Pokkaliibacter sp. MBI-7: one gene and its partners. The protein of the gene in region 3 interacts with the protein of the main gene of each other region in a pairwise test. Links are inferred from orthologs where the notes say so. Each region holds a gene or a part of one and is shown on either strand. Other genes may lie near its edges.

Region 1 (6,943 bases), on a different replicon or contig from region 3:
ACTGACCGAAACCAGCGTCAGTAGTCTGCTTGACTGCTTCATAAGTCAGAGTGCCGGAGCGAGATACGATACCGACTTTACCTGGCAGGTGGATATGACCAGGCATGATACCAATTTTGCACTCTCCGGGAGTGATAACGCCTGGGCAGTTGGGGCCGATCAGGCGCACACCCAGTTCGTCACACTTCACTTTAACGTCCAGCATATCCAGAGTAGGAATACCTTCGGTGATACAAACGATCAGTTTGATACCAGCGTTAGCAGCTTCCAGGATGGAGTCTTTGCAGAAAGGAGCAGGAACGTAGATAACTGAAGCTTCAGCGCCAGTGGCTTCCACTGCTTCCTTGACAGTGTTGAACACTGGCAGGCCCAGGTGAGTCTGACCACCTTTACCGGGAGTAACACCACCCACCATCTGAGTACCGTAGGCCAGAGCCTGCTCAGAGTGGAAAGTACCCTGACTACCAGTGAAACCCTGGCAGATCACTTTGGTGTCTTTATTGATCAAAACGCTCATTATTTACCCTCCGCTGCTTTAACTACTTGCTGAGCAGCATCGGTCAGGCTGGTAGCAGCGATGATGTTCATACCACTTTCGGCCAGTTTCTGTGCACCCAGTTCTGCATTGTTACCTTCCAGGCGAACAACGACAGGGATCTTCACGCCAACTTCTTTAACAGCGGCCATAATACCGTCAGCGATCAGGTCGCAACGTACAATACCACCGAAGATGTTGACCAGAACGGCTTTAACATTTTCGTCAGACAGGATGATCTTGAACGCTTCGGTTACACGCTCTTTAGTCGCGCCACCACCTACGTCCAGGAAGTTGGCTGGGAAGCCACCGTGCAGTTTGACGATGTCCATGGTACCCATGGCCAGGCCAGCACCGTTAACCATACAGCCAATGTTGCCGTCCAGAGCAACATAGTTCAGCTGCCATTCAGCAGCGTGAGCTTCACGAGCATCTTCCTGTGAAGGATCGTGGAAAGCCTGCAGTTTGGGCTGACGGTATACAGCGTTGCTGTCGATGTTGATCTTGCCGTCCAGGCAGTGCAGGTTGCCTTGCTCGGTGATAACCAGAGGGTTGATCTCCAGCAGAGCAAAGTCATAGTCCTGGAACATTTTGGCCAGACCCATGAATACTTTGGTGAACTGCTTGATCTGGTCGCCTTCGAGGCCCAGTTGGAAAGCCAGTTCACGCGCCTGATAAGGCTGAGCGCCTACCAGAGGATCGATGGTTGCTTTCAGAATCTTTTCGGGAGTTTCTTCAGCAACTTTCTCGATTTCCACACCACCTTCAGTGGAAGCCATGAAGACGATGCGACGAGTAGAACGGTCTACCACCGCGCCCAGATACAGTTCTCTGGCGATATCGGTGCAGTTTTCTACCAGAATCTTGGAAACAGGCTGACCTTTTTCGTCTGTTTGGTAAGTAACCAAACGCTGGCCCAACCATTTGGCAGCGAACTCCTGAGCTTCAGCAGGAGACTTGATCAGTTTCACACCACCGGCCTTACCGCGGCCACCAGCGTGCACCTGTGCTTTCACTACCCACATATCTCCGCCAATTTTCTGGCAGGCTTCTGCAGCCGCTTCCGGTGTATCCACGGCGAAACCCTTGGATACCGGCAGGCCGTATTCGGCAAACAATTGTTTTGCCTGGTACTCGTGAAGATTCATGCTTGCTACCGTTTAAGTGTGTACTGTCCTAGATACAGCAGATCTGATGTCTGCTACCTGGCTTGTCCCAGCAAGAGGATGGCTCACAAGGCAATTGCCCTGCTCTGCCATTCCTCTTTCTGGTGATCGGCTGATGTTGCCACCAGCCGAAAACGGGATCTGATCCCGAACTGGCATATGCCAGCTCCTGTATTACTTACGCTTGCGGTTGGCGATGTGAATCGCGTGACCGTCAACAGCCAGCGCTGCTTCATGAACTGCTTCACTCACGGTTGGGTGAGCGAAGACAGTCAGAGCGATGTCTTCCGCGCTTGAACCGAACTCCATGGCAACCACAGCCTGAGCAATCAGGTCAGCGGCGTGACCGCCGATGATGTGGCAACCCAGAATGCGGTCGGTTTCTTCGTCAGCGATCAGTTTGACGAAACCATCGGTATCATTCGCAGCCATCGCACGACCAGAGGCAGCGAAGGGGAATTTACCGACTTTGAACTTAACGCCTTCAGCTTTCAGCTGCTGCTCGTTCTTACCAACCCACGCCAGCTCAGGGTGAGTGTAGATAACAGAGGGGATCAGGTCATAGTTCATCTGGGCTTTATGGCCAGCGATGATGTCTGCAACCATGATGCCCTCTTCGGACGCTTTGTGAGCCAGCATCGGGCCGCGAACGATATCACCGATGGCGAATACGCCAGGCACGCTGGTAGCACACTGATCATCAACCTTGATGAAGCCGCGCTCATCCAGCACCACACCAGCATCACCTGCCAGCAGGCCTTCGGTGTAAGGACGACGGCCAACAGCGACAATCAGTTTGTCCACTACAACAGACTGCTCACCATTAGCGTCGGTGTACTTGACGGTTACTTCGCTGCCGTTCACTTCGCTGCCAGTCACACGGGCACCCAGACGTACGTCCAGCCCCTGCTTCTTGAACAGCTTCATGGCTTCTTTGCTCATGTCGACATCGCACAGAGACAGGAAGTCATTCATAGCTTCCAGTACGATGACTTCAGAGCCCAGACGGCGCCATACAGAACCCAGCTCCAGACCGATAACACCAGCACCAATCACGCCCAGACGCTTAGGTACTTCCTGGAAATCCAGTGCGCCAACGTTGTCGACGATGGTGTCGCCGTTCATGGGCGCAGGAGGAATGTTCACAGGGACCGAACCAGAAGCCAGGATAACGCTACCAGCTTCAACTACGGTCACTTTACCGTCTTTGTCAGTCACTTCGACTTTCTTGCCAGACAGCAGCTTACCGGTACCCTGGATGGAGGTCACACCGTTGGCCTTGAACAGGCCAGCGATACCGCCTGTCAGATTGTCAACGATCTGGTTCTTGCGCTTAACCATCGCAGGAACGTCCATTTTCACTTCGCCCACGGAAATACCGTGAACATCAAAGCCGTGACTGGCTTCCTCAAACTTGTGAGTAGAATCCAGCAGCGCTTTGGAAGGAATACAGCCAACGTTCAGGCAGGTACCACCCAGTTTGGGCTTACCACTGGCGTCGATCCACTTTTCCACACATGCGGTCTTCAGACCCAACTGGGCAGCACGAATGGCAGCAACATATCCACCAGGGCCAGCACCAATGACAACTACGTCAAATTTCTCTGACATCATTTCATTCCTGTATTAGTCAATGTGTGTAACGGATCAGATGTCCAGCAGCAGACGAGCGGGATCTTCCAGCAGGTCTTTGATGGTCACCAGGAACTGTACTGCTTCTTTACCATCGATCAGACGGTGATCGTAAGACAGTGCCAGATACATCATCGGCAGAATAACGACCTGACCATTAACGGCCATTGGGCGTTCCTGGATCTTGTGCATACCCAGGATAGCGGTCTGTGGCGGGTTCAGGATGGGAGTAGACATCAATGAACCGAACACACCACCGTTGGTGATAGTGAAGGTGCCGCCCTGCATGTCTTCCATGCCCAGCTTGCCTTCACGGCCGCGCTTGGCGAAGTCATTGATGGTACGTTCAACATCAGCCAGGCCCATGTCATCAGTATCACGCAGTACAGGTACGACCAGGCCACGCTCAGTCGATACGGCAACGCCGATGTCCTGATAACCGTGGTACACGATGTCATTGCCATCCAGAGAGGCGTTAACCGCAGGGAAACGCTTCAGCGCTTCAGTTGCCGCTTTGACGAAGAAGGACATGAAGCCCAGACGCACGCCATTGTGGGTTTTCTCGAACAGGTCTTTGTATCGGCTACGCAGCTCCATGACCGGCTTCATGTTGACTTCGTTATAGGTAGTCAACATGGCGGCGCTCTGCTGTGCTTCCACCAGACGCTTGGCGATGGTGGCACGCAGGCGGGTCATCGGTACACGTTTCTCAACGCGAGGACCGGCGGCGACTTCAACAACAGCGGCAGGTACAGCAGCGGCAGCAGGTGCAGCTGGCTTGTTCTTCAGATGGTTCAGTACATCTTCCTTGGTGATGCGACCACCCTTGCCAGTGCCCTTGATATCAGCAGCTTTCAGGTTGTTCTCATCCAGCAGCTTACGTACTGCAGGACCGAAACCTGATTCGTCACTGACTTCTTCAGCGGCAGCAGCAGGTGCAGATGCCTCAGCAGGAGTAGCTGCAGCAGGTGCGGCAGACGCAGCGGCGCCTTCTTCGAAAATCGCAATCACTTCAGCGCTGAGGACAGTGTCGCCCTCGCCTTTGAAGATTTCCTTGATTACGCCATCAGCAGGCGCAACCACTTCAAGAACCACTTTGTCGGTCTCGATATCGACAATCAGTTCATCGCGGGCTACCGCCTGACCTGGTTGTTTGTGCCAAGTAGCGACGGTGCCGTCAGCTACGGATTCTGGAAACGTAGGTGCCTTGATTTCAATAGTCATGGCTATTCCTTTCTGCTCTTTTTATACAAGCTTAAGTCTAATTGACAGGCTTAAGCCTGTTACCCATAGATGGCGTCGTTAACTACTTTCTCTTGCTCTTCCAAGTGCACGGAAGTGTAGCCTACTGCTGGTGAAGCAGAGTGCTGACGACCTACACCCACCAACTCGATGTTGGGGAAACACTTGCGAATAGCATTGCGCATATGATGCTGCGAACAGTACCAGGCGCCCTGGTTCATTGGCTCTTCCTGACACCAGACGACAGACTGAAGATTTGGATACTGACGCAGTACCTCTTCCAGATCGTCTTCGGGGAACGGATAGAGCTGCTCGATACGAACGATCGCCACATCCGGGCAATTATCCGCATCGCGCTTGTTCAGCAGATCGTAGTACACCTTGCCGGAGCACATAACCAGTCGTTTGACTTCGGCTTTGTTCTGCTCAACGACTTCAGGAATAACGGTCTGGAAGGAGCCGGTAGCCAACTCTTCCAGGCTGGAGATTGCCTGTTTATGACGCAGCAGACTCTTCGGTGTCATAACTACCAGCGGCTTACGCAGGGGACGAATCACCTGACGACGCAGCATATGGTAGACCTGAGCAGGAGTAGTCGGTACGCATACCTGAATGTTGTGCTCAGCACACATCTGCAGATAACGTTCCAGGCGAGCTGATGAGTGCTCAGGACCCTGACCTTCATAACCGTGTGGCAGCAACATGGTCAGACCACACAGACGGCCCCACTTGGTTTCACCACTGGTGATGAACTGGTCGATAACTACCTGCGCGCCGTTAGCGAAGTCACCAAATTGTGCTTCCCAGATAACAAGGGCATTGGGAGTTGTCGTTGAGTAACCGTACTCAAACGCCAGCACAGCTTCCTCAGAGAGCAGGGAATCGCGAATGACGCACTCAGGCTGACCTTCGTACAGGTTCTGCAGCGAGTTGAAGGCAGTGCCATCTTTCTGGTTGTGCAGTACCGCATGACGGTGTGAGAACGTACCACGGCCCACATCCTGTCCGGTCAGACGAATCGGATGGCCTTGTTTGATCAGCGTAGCGTAGGCAAGCAGTTCTGCATGGCCCCAGTTCAGAGGCATTGCACCACGGCTCATCAGCTTACGGTCTTCAATGATCTTGCCGACCTGACGCTGAACAACGAAGCCTTCGGGCAGATCACAAACCTTCTCACCTAATTCGTGCAGCAGGTTAATGTCTACAGTGGTATCGCACTTGGCTGTCCACTTGTGGCCCAGGTAAGGTTTCCAGTCCACGAACAGTGCCGTGTTGGGTTCCAGTACCAAAGATTTGACAACGTGCTGACCGTTATCCAGTGCATCACGATATTCATCTTCAATCTGCTTGGACTCTTCGGCAGAGACCACAGACTCGTTGATCAGACGCTGAGCGTAGATTTCACGCGTAGTTGGATGCTTACGAATTTTTTCATACATCAACGGCTGGGTCGCGCTTGGTTCATCCGCTTCGTTGTGACCACGACGACGGTAGCAAACCAGATCGATAACCACGTCACGATGGAATTCGTTACGGTAGTCAATTGCAACCTGGGTAACGAAAGCCACAGCTTCCGGATCATCACCGTTAACGTGGAAGATTGGCGCATGGACCATCTTGGCAACGTCGGTGCAATACTCGGTAGAGCGTGAGTCTTCGCGGTTACTGGTAGTAAAACCTACCTGGTTATTGATGATGATATGTACGGTACCGCCGGTCTTGTAGGCACGAGTCTGAGACATCTGGAATGTCTCCATAACCACGCCCTGACCAGCGAATGCGGCATCACCATGAATGTTGATAGGCAGAACCTGCTCACCATCCACGTCACCACGACGATCCTGGCGAGCACGCACAGAACCTTCAACCACCGGAGAAACAATCTCAAGGTGAGAAGGGTTGAACGCCATGGCCAGGTGAACTTCGCCACCGGTAGTCATTACGTTTGAAGAGAAGCCCTGGTGGTATTTCACATCACCGGAACCCTCCACAGAACGCTTGCCATCAAACTCATGGAACAGATCGGAGGGGTTCTTACCCAGGATGTTAACCAGGCAGTTGAGGCGGCCACGGTGAGCCATGCCGATCACAACTTCTTTGACACCCAGTTTACCGGCGCGCTGAATCAGCTCGTCCATCATAGGAATCAGAGCTTCGCCACCTTCCAGACCGAAACGCTTGGCACCGGCATAGCGCGAGCCAAGATATTTTTCCAGGCCTTCAGCTGCACTCAGACGCTCAAGAATATGCTTACGGAAAGCAGCGTCATAGACAGGATGGCAACGCACCGACTCCAGACGCTGTTGCAGCCAGAGTTTTTCCTGAGTATCAACAATGTGCATGTACTCAGCACCTACAGTCGTACAGT
Region 2 (6,918 bases), 1.3 Mb from region 3 along the record:
CGCACTGTTGTTAACCACTCCAGCCCGCTGGCCAGGGAGTCTATGTTGTCATTCTTCAGGACCTGTCCTGGGCGGCCCGAACCGGCACAGCCATGCTCCAGGCGGTAACATGGGCTACAGGATAATGCATCAAGACACAAAGACAACGAACACCACTGCATTTCTGGTCAGCAAACTCTAAATTTCCAGACAAAACTGAAACGTGTCCACCGCCTGCATATCAGGTTTCCTTATAGGCAATAAAAAGGCACAATAGCCGGCTTCCGAACAGGCCAGAAAATGAACCGGTTTTCGCAGTTGGCCACAGAGTATGGACAACAGTGCCAAACGGTCGGCAGGGATAGCCGGACTCGACAGGCACCTCCTTAAGCACCAGAAGAATGAGCATGTCTGATAAACCCGTTATTCATGTCCGTGCCCGCAGCAAAGCCGGTAAGGCCCTGCGTCGCCAGAGCATCCTGCAGGCAGCTGAAGGCCTGTTCGCCCAGGATCCCACCGTACTGCCCACCATCGCCGAAATCAGTAATGACTGCGGGCTGGCCAAAGGCACTATCTACATCTACTTCCCGTCCAAAGAAGCGATCTTTCTGGCGCTGCTGGAAGAGGCACTGGGCAAGTGGACACAACGTCTGTGTGAGGTAGCCAATGAAACCGGTTCGCCACAGGCCGTGGTCGACGCCCTCTGTGATCATCTGGCCACCCACCCACGTCTGATGCAGCTGGCCTGCCTCAGTACCGGTGTGCTGGAACCCAACGTCACCACCGAAATCCTGTTTGCCTTCAAACACTCCATCTCCGACAACCTGCACCGTACCGCACAGCAGCTGATTCCGATGTTCAACGATGGTCGTCGTGAGAACGCGGTCGTGCAGATGCTGCTACAAACCTATGCCCTGCTGATCGGCCTGTGGCAACTGTCGCACCCGACTCACTGCGCGCGCGGCATGAGTTCGCCAGAGCTTGAGCGTCTGCAGCCCGCGTTCGTACCCACTGCTCATGCAGCCCTGCAGCGCCTGTGGCAAATCAGCTGAGCCTGCTGAAATCAGCGCGCACGTCCCGCTACGGCGCGCTGTAATCCTTCCCTGCTGCCGCTTTCTGACACCCGCCTCTGTCACAATTGCTAACCCTGAGACGGCTTTACTCGCCTTGCCGTGCAACGCAGAATCGAAGCCACCTCTGCCGATGGCCTGTGCCGTTGGCTTGCATCGCAAGGAATGACTATGGCCACCACCCCCACTGCCCCCTCCTGGCGCCAGGCACTGGACCAGCAAAGCCTGACCACGGCCATTCTGACCTGGGCGGCTTTTGCCTGGCTGACCTCGCCCAAGTCGGGCCTGCTGTTGTTACTGGTGATTTTTGTCCACGAACTGGGACACATGCTGATGCTGTGGAAAATGACCGGGCTGGTGGCCAAGATTCGCTTTATCCCCTTTTTTGGTGGCGTCACCGTGCATCGTGGCGGCGCCCTGACCCCTTTCCAGCGCGGCTGGTTCGCCATTGGCGGCCCGGGGCTGGGCACCCTGTTTGCCATTGCCTGCGCTCTGCTGTTTCAGCTGACAGGCTGGCGTGAAGCCTGGTATCTGGCGGTCATCGGCCTGTTCCTCAATGCCCTCAATCTGATCCCGCTGCCACCACTGGATGGCGGCCAGATCACCGAACTGCTCAATCGCAAACTATGGGCACTGGGCGCCTTGCTGGCACTGGCTGCCCTGTACTTTTTCCACAGCACCTGGACGCTGGTGATTATCGGCCTGCTGCTCTGGCAGGCCTGGCAGTACTACCAGCGCGGAGAACCCAACGCCTGTGAACGCTGCCATACCCCGTATCAGCCCGTCGTCAGCGAGGAGGCCAGTGCAACCGCTCATGCACCACTGACTCCGCCCGACTATTGTGCCCGCTGCGGCTTTCCGCAGGTGGCCAGCGCGTCGGCAAAGCGCAGCCTGTGGAGTGGTTATCTGGGGGTCATCGGCCTGTTGCTATGTCTGGCCTACTGGCTCTTTATCGGTCGTCACTGAGCATGACCCTGCTGCCCAATCTCGGCCCCAAATCCGCGGCTCTGCTGGCCGCCATCGGCATCACGCAGGCAGAACAAATTGCCGGGCTGGGTGCGGTGGGCGTTTATTACCGGCTTGAGCAGGCTGGCATGAAGGTCAGCCTTAACCTGCTGTGGGCTATGGCGGCCGGGCTGCAACAGCGCCACTGGACGGCACTGACAGCCAGCGAAAAGGCACGACTGCTCATGGAGCTGGAGGAGTGGCGGGAATGGCAGCGCATGAGTCATACCGCAGCGGAAAGCGGCGACGCCTGAGTCTGCTCTGATAAATGACCGATCTCGCCCCATGGCGGGACCGGTCGTAAAGGCACTGAGCGACGGCGAAACCGGCTCAGTGGGTGAATGCTTTGCTATAGCTCATGCAGGGATAGAGCACTGCCGGGTTATAGCGCCTGCAGTTTGGCCATCGACAGGATCAGCCACTTGCTGCCGACATCATCGAAATTCACTTCCACTCGCGCCTTCGGGCCCTGTCCCTCGAAATTGGTCAGAATGCCTTCGCCAAAGGTGCTGTGGATAACGCGCTGGCCAAGATAGAACTCGGTCGCCGGTACTTCAGCCTCAGCAAAGCTTGGTGACGTCGGGCGCTGGAACGACAGCGGGCGGCGGATGCTGGCCCCCAGCCGTACTTCTTCCAGCAGCTGTTCGGGGATTTCACGCAGGAAGCGGGAATGAGTGCGGCGCTCTTCCTGACCATAGAAACGGCGTGACTCGGCCCAGGTCATAAACAGCTTCTGCCGCGCCCGGGTGATACCGACATAGCAGAGACGGCGCTCTTCCTCGAGGCCCTGCGGGTCTTCCATCGACATGGAATGAGGGAACAGGCTCTCTTCCAGCCCGGCCATGAATACCAGCGGGAACTCCAGCCCCTTGGCCGAGTGCAGGGTCATCAGCTGCACGCAATCGCTGAACTCCGCCGCCTGGGCATCGCCGGCATCCAGCGCTGCCTGATCGATAAAGGCGGCCAGCACATCGGTCAGCCCGGCCTCCTCATCTTCCTCATCCGGCGACCAGCTCTGCTCGAACTGCCGCGCCGCGTTGACCAGCTCCTGCAAGTTCTCCGCGCGCGCCTCGCCCTTGTCCTTGTCTTTCTCGTGATGCTCAACCAGCCCGCTGTGCTGCAGCATCAGGGCGATGGTGTCAGCCATGGCCAGATTTTCACTGTCACGCTGCAGCTGATTGATCAGCTCGATAAAGGGCAACAGCGCACCGGCGGCGCGGCCACTGAGCAGACGGCGCTCGATGGCCTCCACTGACGCCTGCCATAACGACACCTGCTGCTGGCGCGCATAATCACGCACGGTTTCCAGCGTCTTGCTGCCAATACCACGGGTCGGCACATTGATGACCCGCTCCATCGCCGCATCGTCATGACGGTTCTGCATCAGTCGCAGATAGGCCAGCGCATTGCGGATTTCCAGACGGTCATAGAAGCGCTGGCCACCGTAGATACGATAGGGCACGCCAGCACGCACCAGCGCTTCCTCCAGTACCCGGGACTGGGCGTTGGAGCGGTACAGTATCGCCACTTCCTGTCGCATACCGCCCTGATCAGCCCACTTTTCCGCCTGTTCGACGATAAAGCGTGCTTCTTCCTGTTCGTTAAACGCACTGTAGACGGCAATCTTTTCGCCTTCGCCGCTGTCGGTCCACAGCTGCTTGCCCATCCGCCCCTGATTGTTGGCAATCAGCGCGTTGGCCGCCTGCAGAATGGTATCGGTGGAGCGGTAGTTCTGCTCCAGCCGGATAATCTCGGTGCCGGGGAAGTCGCTGGTGAAGTTCTGGATATTCTCGATACGAGCACCACGCCAGCCGTAGATGGACTGGTCATCATCACCCACCGCCATCACCGGCATGCGGTCACCGGCCAGCATCCGCAGCCAGGCGTACTGGATCTTGTTGGTGTCCTGAAACTCGTCCACCAGCAGGGCCTGAAAACGCTGCTGATAATGGCGCAGTAACACCGGCTGGTTCAGCCACAGCTCATGGGAGCGCAGCAGCAATTCGCCGAAGTCCACCATGCCGCCGCGCTGGCAGGCTTCTTCATAAGCTTTGTAGACGTCGATGCGGGTCTGCCAGCTGCTGTCGCCGTAGCTGTCCAGATGCTGTGGCCGCAGGCCTTCATCCTTCTGCGCGTTGATAAACCAGGTCAGCTCTTTCGGGTCCCAGCGCTTTTCATCCAGATTCAGCTCACGGCAGATCCGTTTGACCAGTCGCAACTGGTCATCACTGTCGAGAATCTGGAAGTTTTCCGGCAGGTTGGCTTCGCGGTGATGGGCACGCAACAGGCGGTGCGCCAGACCGTGGAAGGTGCCGACCCACATACCACGCGGGGTCAGGCCCAGCAGCGCTTCAATACGGCTGCGCATTTCCTTGGCGGCCTTGTTGGTGAAGGTCACCGCCATGATGGCATAAGGAGAAATCTGCTCGACCTGAATCAGCCAGGCAATGCGATGTACCAGCACCCGGGTCTTGCCGCTACCGGCCCCGGCCAGCACCAGCCGGCTTTGCAGCGGCGCCGACACGGCCTCACGCTGGGGAGGGTTAAGACGGTCAATCAGGTGGGAAACATCCATCGCACTACTCTCTCGCTGTATTCTCGCTGGGGTCAGTGTACGGTTCGTCAGGGCGAACAGTTCAGAGTGCCCGTTAGCATACTGTATTTACAGCCAGTGTCGAATGAATGGGGAGGCAAAGAACGTTGTCAGGGGCATACTCAGGCTATGCCAATGTATTTCCTGTAAGTCACCCTTAGCCAAGGAATTACACCGTCTTTGTGGGGATTTTTTTAACAACTGAGTCTGTCATTTCCTCCATATTTTCTTGTCGATTTGCTTTTTTCTTAACAAACCAGTGCATCGCACGATGATGAATTTCAGTAATTTCAGACTTTTCTTTTATGAGACTGGCTTCAGCTTCAGCCTTGGCGACACGTTTTATTTGTCATGGTTCAAAAAATCCACCAATAACGGATAAAACTTTTTGAGTCGAAATGCCCACAGGCTTGGATAAGTATCCAAGATTAACTCATGAAGTCGAATTGTCGTCTGACATCTTTACTCCTAACGCCGCAATAAATGGCACGTGGGTTGGTGCTGTTTTTGCCACCTTTTGCTTTTGGCAAAAACCGTGACCAACCTTAATGCGTCCGTTTTGATTGCCTTGTTATATTTTTTTACTCAGTCCCGTTGAAATCGCTAGTGCGCCACCTAGCACTATAAATAAACTTCCTACAGTGCGGTTGACTAAATTCAATGTGTTAGTTCTGGATAGCCAAGGACCAATTTTTGAACCAAGTCCAGCATACATAAACATGGATGTACAATCGATCACAAACCAAGTACATGCAAGTACAGAGTATTGCTCTAGCGGAGGTAAGTCTGCATTCATAAAGCCAGGAAATAGCGCAATAAAGAAAATTAAATCTTTAGGGTTACTGATACCTACAAAAAAGCCCTTTCTAAACAGAGAATAGAATGAATAATCGATTAGATGTTTTTCATTAACCAGATGTGTTTCAACTTTAATTGATCCTTCTTTCCAAGATGTCCAACCTAAATAGATAAGATAAAATGCTCCCACGAGTTTAATAACAAAAAACAAAGTCTTAGATGCAACTAAAATAGCCCCAAGCCCAATAGCAGAAATAGACATCAAGACAAGAGCTGCAACAGCACCTCCAAGAATAGTTGGAATCGTTTTCCTATTTCCATATTTCACGCCTTCAGATATACATAATAAGGCTGATGGGCCTGGGCTGAATATCAATATCCCTATAACACTTACATAAAGCAACCAAGTACCTAATTCCATACAATACCTCTCTGGTAAAATATAACGCTCACGTAATAGGCGTGAGCTTACGAGCGTCCTAATTAGCGCTTATAACGCCGTGCTTTGCGACTGGTTTGTAGCGCAGCGAAAAACCAGTCCGACAACAGCGCTTTTTTAGAGTATTTACATAGAAAGCCTGAATTCTTCAATTTTTGCTCCGATTAAGTCTGCGGCCCCGCCAGATGATAAAAGCATATTTTCTACATCAGTATCATCAAGTACAAGAATCAGTTTTTGATGTACCATCCACTGTTCTCGAATGGTGTGCAAACAACCAGCAGAGTCACCGCCATTTCTAGAAAAGATTATTCCAAATAGTCCCGCTCCATGAGGCTTTAGGTAATTCGCGATTTGAAGGACATCACTCTTTCTAACTTTTCTAGAGTAGTTTTTAGCATCTACTACAACATAGTCAGCGGAGTATTTTTCGCGCAAAAATGACCAAAACCCTTCAGTAGCATAATTGGGAACAATGAAATCTCTTCGGTTTGACTTGGTGAAATCGTTAACTTCTTGAATCGGTTTATCAAGAGGAGGGCAAAATAGTTCTTCTATGATTTCGCCAATGAGGCTCTGATATATGTAGCAATCTTTACGACCCGGATTACATGCCTTTAACTTTCCGAGCAAATCTTGATCTCTACTACCTTCTTGCTCTCCAGCGATGGCAGTTAAAAGCATTTTGAAGTAGCTGCTATCAGCCTTTTGTATACCCGCTTTGAAATTCCTAATGAGATAGTCTGCGTCCCATACCTCTATGTCATTAGATTCAAAGTTTTGCTTTATCTCGTTTGGCAATCTACCTGGTATGGCAAGGACTTTCTTGCATTCGCCTATAAGCTTGCCGTATTCCAAAATCTGTTCAACTATTTTAGAGCTGTGGCCCCTTGTAATTGCTTTATTGGATTTGCACTCAATAAGAGTCTTCTCTTTCCGACTATCCTCTATGAGAATGTCTGCTCTTGCCCTTTGAGTATCTCCAATTATCGCTTCGAGTTGAATATTTTGATTAGGGCTAGTTTCCTTAAGAA
Region 3 (6,774 bases):
AAGAACTGAAAGATGAAAGAGAAAACAATCTCGCTGTTTAACGCACTCCAGCTATCGGCCTGTCTGGTATCCATGATGCTGTTCTCGTTGAGAGCAGCCGCTGACACGCTTAGCTGTGATATGAAACGGCTCAATGAGAAGGGATTTCACTCTTCTTCAACGACCTTTCAAAGCAGTACCGCTTATCAGTTCGAGCATGACGACTCTGATTTCCTCTGGTCACTTACTGTCGTAGGCACACCTCTTCCAACCCATTCAACACCGCTATTACAAGATGCCACCACCAGTGACTCGAATACGCAGCTTAGCCAGAAGGCGTTCAGCAACTGGCTGGCAGCCGCCGAAAAAGCGCAATTGATAGATAAGGTCGAAGCAAGTACATCAATCCCGTTTCACCAGTCGCATATCCATCTGGCGCATACATCGGCGCTGAATGGCACAGCCCATGCGCTACATGGTCTCTATGCCGGGCGAGTAAAAAACTATGCGGTTGTCTACCAACTGCTGGCTACGCCGATGACAGAGACGATGCCAGCTGATGCGATGGAAAATGCACAGACAATGATGGTTGCCATCATCAATAGCTGTTCAGTGGTTGCCCCCTGAACAGCTATACCAGACTGAGTCACCCACCATACCGTTTAAACAGCACACTGGCATTGACCCCACCAAAGCCGAAGCCATTGGATAACGCGTATTCGATAGCCATCGGCCGCGCCTGACCGCGCACCAGATCAATCCCCGCGGCAGCCTCATCCGGCTGCTGCAGATTGAGGGTTGCGGGCGCGATCTGATCACGGATGGCCAGCGCGGTAAAAATTGCTTCAATTCCCCCCGCTGCGCCGAGCAAGTGGCCTGTGGAAGACTTGGTGGATGTAACAACCACCTGTGATGACTCGCCAAACAGGGCGCGAATAGCCGCCAGCTCACCCTTGTCACCTACCGGCGTAGACGTAGCATGCGCGTTCAGATGCTGCACCGCCGAGGCCTCAATGCCCGCCTGCCGTAGCGCCAGCGCCATGGCACGGCGTGCACCACTGCCATCCTCCGGCCCAGCGGTCAGGTGGTAGGCATCGGCACTGGTGCCATAACCCACCAGCTCGACGATGGGCGTCGCACCACGCTGCAGCGCATGCTGCAGCTCTTCAATCACCAGCACACCGGCGCCCTCGCCCATTACAAAGCCATCACGAGCCTGATCAAAAGGACGGGAAGCCTGCTCCGGGCAGTCACTGAAGCCGGTCGATAGCGCCCGCGCTGCAGCAAATCCGCCCAGACTGACGCGGTCAATGGAAGCCTCAGCGCCACCACACACAGCAATGTCTGCCTCACCTGCATGAATCATCCGTGCAGCATCACCAATGGCTTGTACGCCTGCAGCGCAGGCGGTCACCGGTGCGCCCAGCGGCCCCTTGAAGCCATGCATGATGGAAATATGACCAGCTGCCAGATTGACCAGAAAGCTGGGGATCGTGAAGGGCGACAGCCGTCGCGGGCCGCGACTGTCGGTGGTACGTACCGCATCGGCGATGGCACCAAAACCACCAATGCCGGAGGCAATCACCGTGGCGGTACGCTCCTGCTGCTCAGCCGTGTTCGCCACCCAGCCTGCCTGCTGCAGCGCCTGCCGGGCGGCCGCAACTGCAAACAGGATAAAGCGGTCCATCTTCTTCTGCTCTTTGCCGGGCACCCAGTCATCGGCATCAAAGCCGCCTTCGGCGTCATCGGCTTTGGCTGGCACCCTGCCGCCCACCTTGGCAGCAATATCTTCAGTAATCGCATCGGGCAGCAGGGTAATGCCCGACTGGCCCGCCAGCAGCCGCTGCCAGACCGTCTCCACCCCACAACCAAGCGGGCTGACTATCCCCATGCCGGTGACCACAATTCGTTTCATCTTGATTGTCCTCTGACCAGGGCTGAATCGCTTATCACGAGTTATCTGTTGCTCCCCTGGCAGGCGAGCGACGCCCCGCCCGACACCCTGGCGCCGAGAACAAGGCATAGCGCCCAGCTGCCGGGGCTGTTTCAGCGTTTTTGTGCTTTGGGATTAGGCAGATCGGTAATGGTGCCCACTGCCAGCTCTGCCGCCAGCCCCACCGACTCACTGAGGGTGGGATGCGCATGAATGGTCAGGGCAATATCATCCACCGTGGCACCGAACTCGATAGCCAGGGTCAGCTCCGCCAGCAGTTCACCGGCATTGATGCCCACCAGACCGGCGCCCAGCAGTCTGCCGGTGGCCTCGTCATAGATCAGCTTGGTTTTACCGTCGACGCGATCCGCACCGATGGCACGGCCATTGAACTTCCACGGGAAAGCCGCCACCTGATAAGCCAGCCCCTGTTGTCTGGCCTGCTTTTCCGTCAGTCCAACCCAGGCAATCTCCGGGTTGGTGTAGGCAATGGAGGGGATCACCAGCGCGCCAAAGCTATGCTGATGCCCTGCAGCGACCTCTGCCGCCACATGACCTTCATGGGTGGCCTTGTGCGCCAGCATCGGCTCACCGGCGATATCGCCAATGGCGAAGATGTGCGGCTGGCTGGTTTGCATCTGTTTGCTGACTGGAATAAAGCCGCGCTCGTCCACCGCGATGCCCGCCTTATCCGCATCCAGCAGCAAGCCGTTAGGACGCCGCCCTACCGCCACCAGAATGGCATCAAACTCCTCCTCAGCGGGCTGGCCTTTGGCATCCTCCAGTGTCACCGTCAGTGCCTTTTCAGCCGCGGCGACAGCCGTCACTTTGGTGCTGAGCAGTACCCTGAGGTAATCCTTGTTACTGCGCTGGAAAATATCGACAAGATCCTTATCTGCGGCAGGCACCAGCTGCGACGCGGCCTCAACCACGGTGACCTGACTGCCGAGGGACTGATACACCGTCCCCAGTTCCAGTCCGATAATACCGCCGCCAATGACCAACAGGCGTGGAGGAATGCTGCGTAGTTCCAGCGCAGCGGTGGAATCCCACACCCGCGGGTCATCCTTGGGCAGAAAGGGTAGCTGCACACTGCGTGACCCGGTCGCGATGATCGCCTGCTCAAACTGCAGCGGCTGCACACCATCCTCCTGCTCAATGAGCAACTGATGGCTGCCGCTGAAACGTGCATAGCCCTGCAGCACCCGCACCTTGCGCTCTTTGGCCATAGCAGAGACACCGCCGGAGAGCTTGTCGACGCTGCTTTGCTTGAAAGTGCGCACCTTGTCCAGATCCACCCCGTTGTCACTGAAGCTCAAGCCGACATGAGCTGCCGTGCTGACTTCCCGCCGAATCTGCGCCACATGCAGCAGGGCTTTGGACGGAATGCAGCCGACATTGAGACAGACGCCTCCCAGCTCGCTGTAGCGCTCGATCAGCGTGACGTCCATGCCCAGATCGGCAGCACGGAAAGCCGCGGAATAGCCACCCGGGCCAGAGCCGATGACCACCAGTTGCGTCTGCAGAGTCGGTTTCATGTGCACCTCCTGAAGCGGTTACAGGCACATCGCCTGCGATGCTGATAATCATAGGCGCCGCCAAAATATGTTAAAGAACATATTTTGACAGCTGCATCGTCTCTATACTGGGCTGGCCCTAACCTGTCACAGAGAGAATATCGCCATGCCCTACGCCCCTGAGCACAAGCAACAGTCACGCGAACGCATCGTGCGGGCGGCGGCAGAGCTGTTTTCCACCAAGGGTTTTGATGCCGTATCCATCGATCAGGTCATGGAAGCTGCCGGGCTGACACGCGGTGCTTTCTATGCCCACTTCCGCTCAAAGCAGGAGCTGTACCGGGAATCCATTATTGCCGCCAGCCGCCACAGCGGTGTGGCCAATGTCCTGAAAAACCTCAGTGATCCGGCGCAGACCGCGCGACAGGTGATCAACAGCTATCTTAGTAACGAGCATCTGGCGCTGCAGTTTTTCCCCTGCCCGATGGCGTTTCTGTCCACCGACATCGCCAACCGTGACAAAGGCGTCCGCGATGCCTACACCCGGGTATTTCATGGTCTGAATAATGTCATTGAGGCGGGTCTGGAGCCTGTGGAAGAACGCCTTAGCGGGAATAGCCAGCATCGTCAGCAACGGGCGCTGGCGATTACCGCACTGATGGTGGGGGGGATGGCCATCGCCCGGGCACTGACTGATGAAGACAGCAAAGCCGCATTGCTCACGGCCTGTATGGATACCGCGCTGGGTCTGCAGGAGGGGGATCTGGGATCGCTGCTGACATCGCTTCGCGAGGAGGCAATGGACGCCTGAGCTCAGGCACACGACAGGTCACGGCGACCGGGTCAACCTCACCGGTCGCCGCCATATGCCTGCGTCAGTCCTGCAGGCTCTCCAGCGTCTGCCGAATACGGCCCAGTGCGACCTCCAGATTTTCCCGCGAAGTTGCAAAGCTCAGGCGGATATAGCCCGGAATGCCGAAGGCAGACCCTGGCACCATCGCCACCTTGCCCTGTTCCAGCAGATAGCGCACCAGCTCGGTGTCAGTGCCCAGCACCTGCCCGTCTGGCGTGCGCTTGCCCAGATAAGCGGCACAGTTAGGGAAGGCATAGAAGGCGCCATCGGGCACCGCCAGCGTCAGCCCGCTGATCGCCTGCAGCGCACGCACCACCAGCTGACCCCGGGCACGGTATTCCGTCGTTGCCGCCACGACGAAATCCTGCGGCCCCTCCAGCGCGGCCAGTGCCGCCGCCTGAGAGATGGCCGACGGGCAGCCGGTGCTCTGTGACTGCAGCTTGTTCAGCGCCGTGATCAGCTCCTGTGGGCCAGCGGCGTAGCCCAGCCGCCAGCCGGTCATGGCGTAGGCTTTGGATACACCGTTCAGCACCATGGTGCGCTCTTGCAGCGCCGGGCAAGCCTGCACAAAGGACACAAAAGGCGTATTGCCCAGTGCAATGTGCTCGTAGATTTCATCCGACAGAATCAGCACGTCAGGGCGCTGCGCCAGCACCTCGCCCAGTGCGGCAAACTCGTCGCGGGTGTAGATCATCCCGGTCGGATTGCAGGGTGAGTTAAACATCACCCAGCGGGTACGCTCGGTGAACGCCGCCTGCAACTGCGCAGGTGTCAGCTTGAAGTCCTGCTGCTCGGGGCAGTCAATCACCACCGGCACACCGCCGTTCAGGCGAACAATATCAGCGTAAGAGACCCAGTAAGGCGCAGGAATAATCACCTCATCGCCCTGCTCCAGCGTCGCAGCGAAGGCATTGAACAGCAGCTGCTTGGCCCCGTTACCAATGGTGATCTGCTGCGGGCTGTATTCAAGGCCGTTCTCCCGTTTGAACTTGGCCGCCACTGCCCTGCGCAGCGCTTCAGTACCTGCAGGCGCGGTATAGCGCGTCTGCCCGGCCAGCATGGCCTGATGGGCGGCCTCAATAATATGGGCAGGGGTATTAAAGTCTGGCTCGCCAATGCTGAGATCAATCACCGGCTCACCGCGCGCCACCATCTCTTTGGCAATGGCAGAAATGGTCAGGCTGGGTGAGCTCTGAATGTTCTTCACCCGTTCGCTTTGTATTTTCACTGAATTCACCCGGCAAGCTGTTGTTGAAATACGGCGGAGTACAGCAAGGCTGAAGGTGGGGTAGACAGCCTGACAGAGCCCACTCGCAAAGGCCGCAGTATCTGTGGCGGCGAAAACGGACTCAAACGAAGATTTGGCAAGACATCATTCCGGTAAGGAATTGTGGGTGCGTTGATCTCGCAGCGGGTGGCGATGGTGTTATTCGTTATGAGGGTATTTCCCGTAACAGGCTGAAAGGCCGCTGGCGCTGCTCTCCTGCCGCTGCCTGACCAGCTGGGACCTCCCCTCTCTGCATTCGCAGCACGGCGGGGAGACAGTGAAGGTATCGTGGCCGGTGTTAAGCACGGGATATGCAATAACAAAGGGCCGCAACTGGCTTTATGGAACATCGCCATGACTGGCGATTGATGGCGTACTAAGACTTAAACATCTGATAAACCAAGGGAGGCACCAGCCTCCCTTGGCTTATTCGTGCTTTACCTTACCCGCTATTTCTTCCTCGCTGGCCCCGGACGCTCTGCCGATGCCGCCCAGATATTGATATTGGCATCATTGGCGTAGCGGTCGATTTCCGCCAGCTCTTCCGCAGTGAAATCACGGTTGGCCAGTGCGCCCACGCAGTCTTCCACCTGTTCAGGGCGACTGGCGCCGATCAGTGCGGTGGTGACCCGTCCACCGCGCAGCACCCAGGCGATGGCCATCTGCGCCAGTGTCTGGCCACGGCGCTCGGCAATGGCATTGAGTTTACGGATATTGTCCAGCACGGCATCGCTGAGAAACTCTTCACGCAGGGATTTGCCCTGCGTCAGACGGCTACCTTCCGGCACGCCGTGCAGATACTTGCTGGTGAGCATGCCCTGCGCCAGCGGGGAAAAGACGATGGAGCCCACGCCCAGTTCGTCCAGTGTATCCAGCAGGCCATCCTCCTCCACCCAGCGGTTAAGCATGGAGTAGCTGGGCTGGTGGATCAGGCAGGGCGTTCCCAGCTCACGCAGAATCGCCACGGCTTCGCGGGTGCGCTGTGAATTGTAGGAGGAGATGCCGACATAGAGAGCGCGGCCAGAGCGGACAATCTGGTCCAGTGCCATCATGGTTTCTTCCAGCGGCGTATCCGGGTCAAAACGGTGGGAATAGAAGATATCGACGTAATCCACCCCCAGCCGCTTCAGGCTCTGGTCGCAGCTGGAAATCAGGTATTTGCGGCTGCCCCACTCGCCGTAGGGGCCGGGCCACATGTTGTAGCCCGCCTTGGTGGAGATCACCA

Evidence for each region.
Region 1: the proteins of lpdA (region 3) and odhB interact in binary tests that used the Escherichia coli proteins (3 or more experiments, as listed by UniProt). The link is inferred for Pokkaliibacter sp. MBI-7 from one-to-one orthologs.
Region 2: the proteins of lpdA (region 3) and uvrD interact in binary tests that used the Escherichia coli proteins (3 or more experiments, as listed by UniProt). The link is inferred for Pokkaliibacter sp. MBI-7 from one-to-one orthologs.

The regions. Positions count from the first base shown.
Region 1 is NZ_JARVTG010000002.1:1,249,221-1,256,163, forward strand. Bases 2,454-5,448 are described here. They hold odhB (2-oxoglutarate dehydrogenase complex dihydrolipoyllysine-residue succinyltransferase), read right to left. Parts: upstream 4,558-5,448; coding sequence 3,349-4,557; downstream 2,454-3,348. Other genes in these bases: lpdA (dihydrolipoyl dehydrogenase), read right to left, coding at 2,454-3,312; QCD60_RS25395 (2-oxoglutarate dehydrogenase E1 component), read right to left, coding at 4,617-5,448. In the rest of the region: sucD (succinate--CoA ligase subunit alpha), read right to left, coding at 1-517; sucC (ADP-forming succinate--CoA ligase subunit beta), read right to left, coding at 517-1,683; more of lpdA, read right to left, coding at 1,876-2,453; more of QCD60_RS25395, read right to left, coding at 5,449-6,943. UniProt on the Escherichia coli protein: E2 component of the 2-oxoglutarate dehydrogenase (OGDH) complex which catalyzes the second step in the conversion of 2-oxoglutarate to succinyl-CoA and CO(2).
Region 2 is NZ_JARVTG010000001.1:2,230,095-2,237,012, forward strand. The notes cover bases 2,034-5,003. They hold uvrD (DNA helicase II), read right to left. Parts: upstream 4,630-5,003; coding sequence 2,437-4,629; downstream 2,034-2,436. Other genes in these bases: QCD60_RS10040 (TfoX/Sxy family protein), read left to right, coding at 2,034-2,308. Also shown: QCD60_RS10030 (TetR family transcriptional regulator), read left to right, coding at 387-1,031; QCD60_RS10035 (site-2 protease family protein), read left to right, coding at 1,221-2,015; more of QCD60_RS10040, read left to right, coding at 1,979-2,033; QCD60_RS10050 (LysE family translocator), read right to left, coding at 5,219-5,866; QCD60_RS10055 (HNH endonuclease signature motif containing protein), read right to left, coding at 6,011-6,918. UniProt on the Escherichia coli protein: A helicase with DNA-dependent ATPase activity. Unwinds DNA duplexes with 3'-5' polarity. Translocates on single-stranded DNA with 3'-5' polarity. Initiates unwinding more efficiently from a nicked substrate than double-stranded DNA.
Region 3 is NZ_JARVTG010000001.1:964,946-971,719, forward strand. The notes cover bases 1,239-4,064. They hold lpdA (dihydrolipoyl dehydrogenase), read right to left. Parts: upstream 3,451-4,064; coding sequence 2,026-3,450; downstream 1,239-2,025. Other genes in these bases: fabF (beta-ketoacyl-ACP synthase II), read right to left, coding at 1,239-1,894; QCD60_RS04300 (helix-turn-helix domain containing protein), read left to right, coding at 3,596-4,064. Also shown: QCD60_RS04280 (TetR/AcrR family transcriptional regulator), read left to right, coding at 1-41; QCD60_RS04285 (hypothetical protein), read left to right, coding at 13-606; more of fabF, read right to left, coding at 626-1,238; more of QCD60_RS04300, read left to right, coding at 4,065-4,240; QCD60_RS04305 (pyridoxal phosphate-dependent aminotransferase), read right to left, coding at 4,305-5,510; mgrA (L-glyceraldehyde 3-phosphate reductase), read right to left, coding at 5,999-6,774. UniProt on the Escherichia coli protein: Lipoamide dehydrogenase is a component of the glycine cleavage system as well as of the alpha-ketoacid dehydrogenase complexes.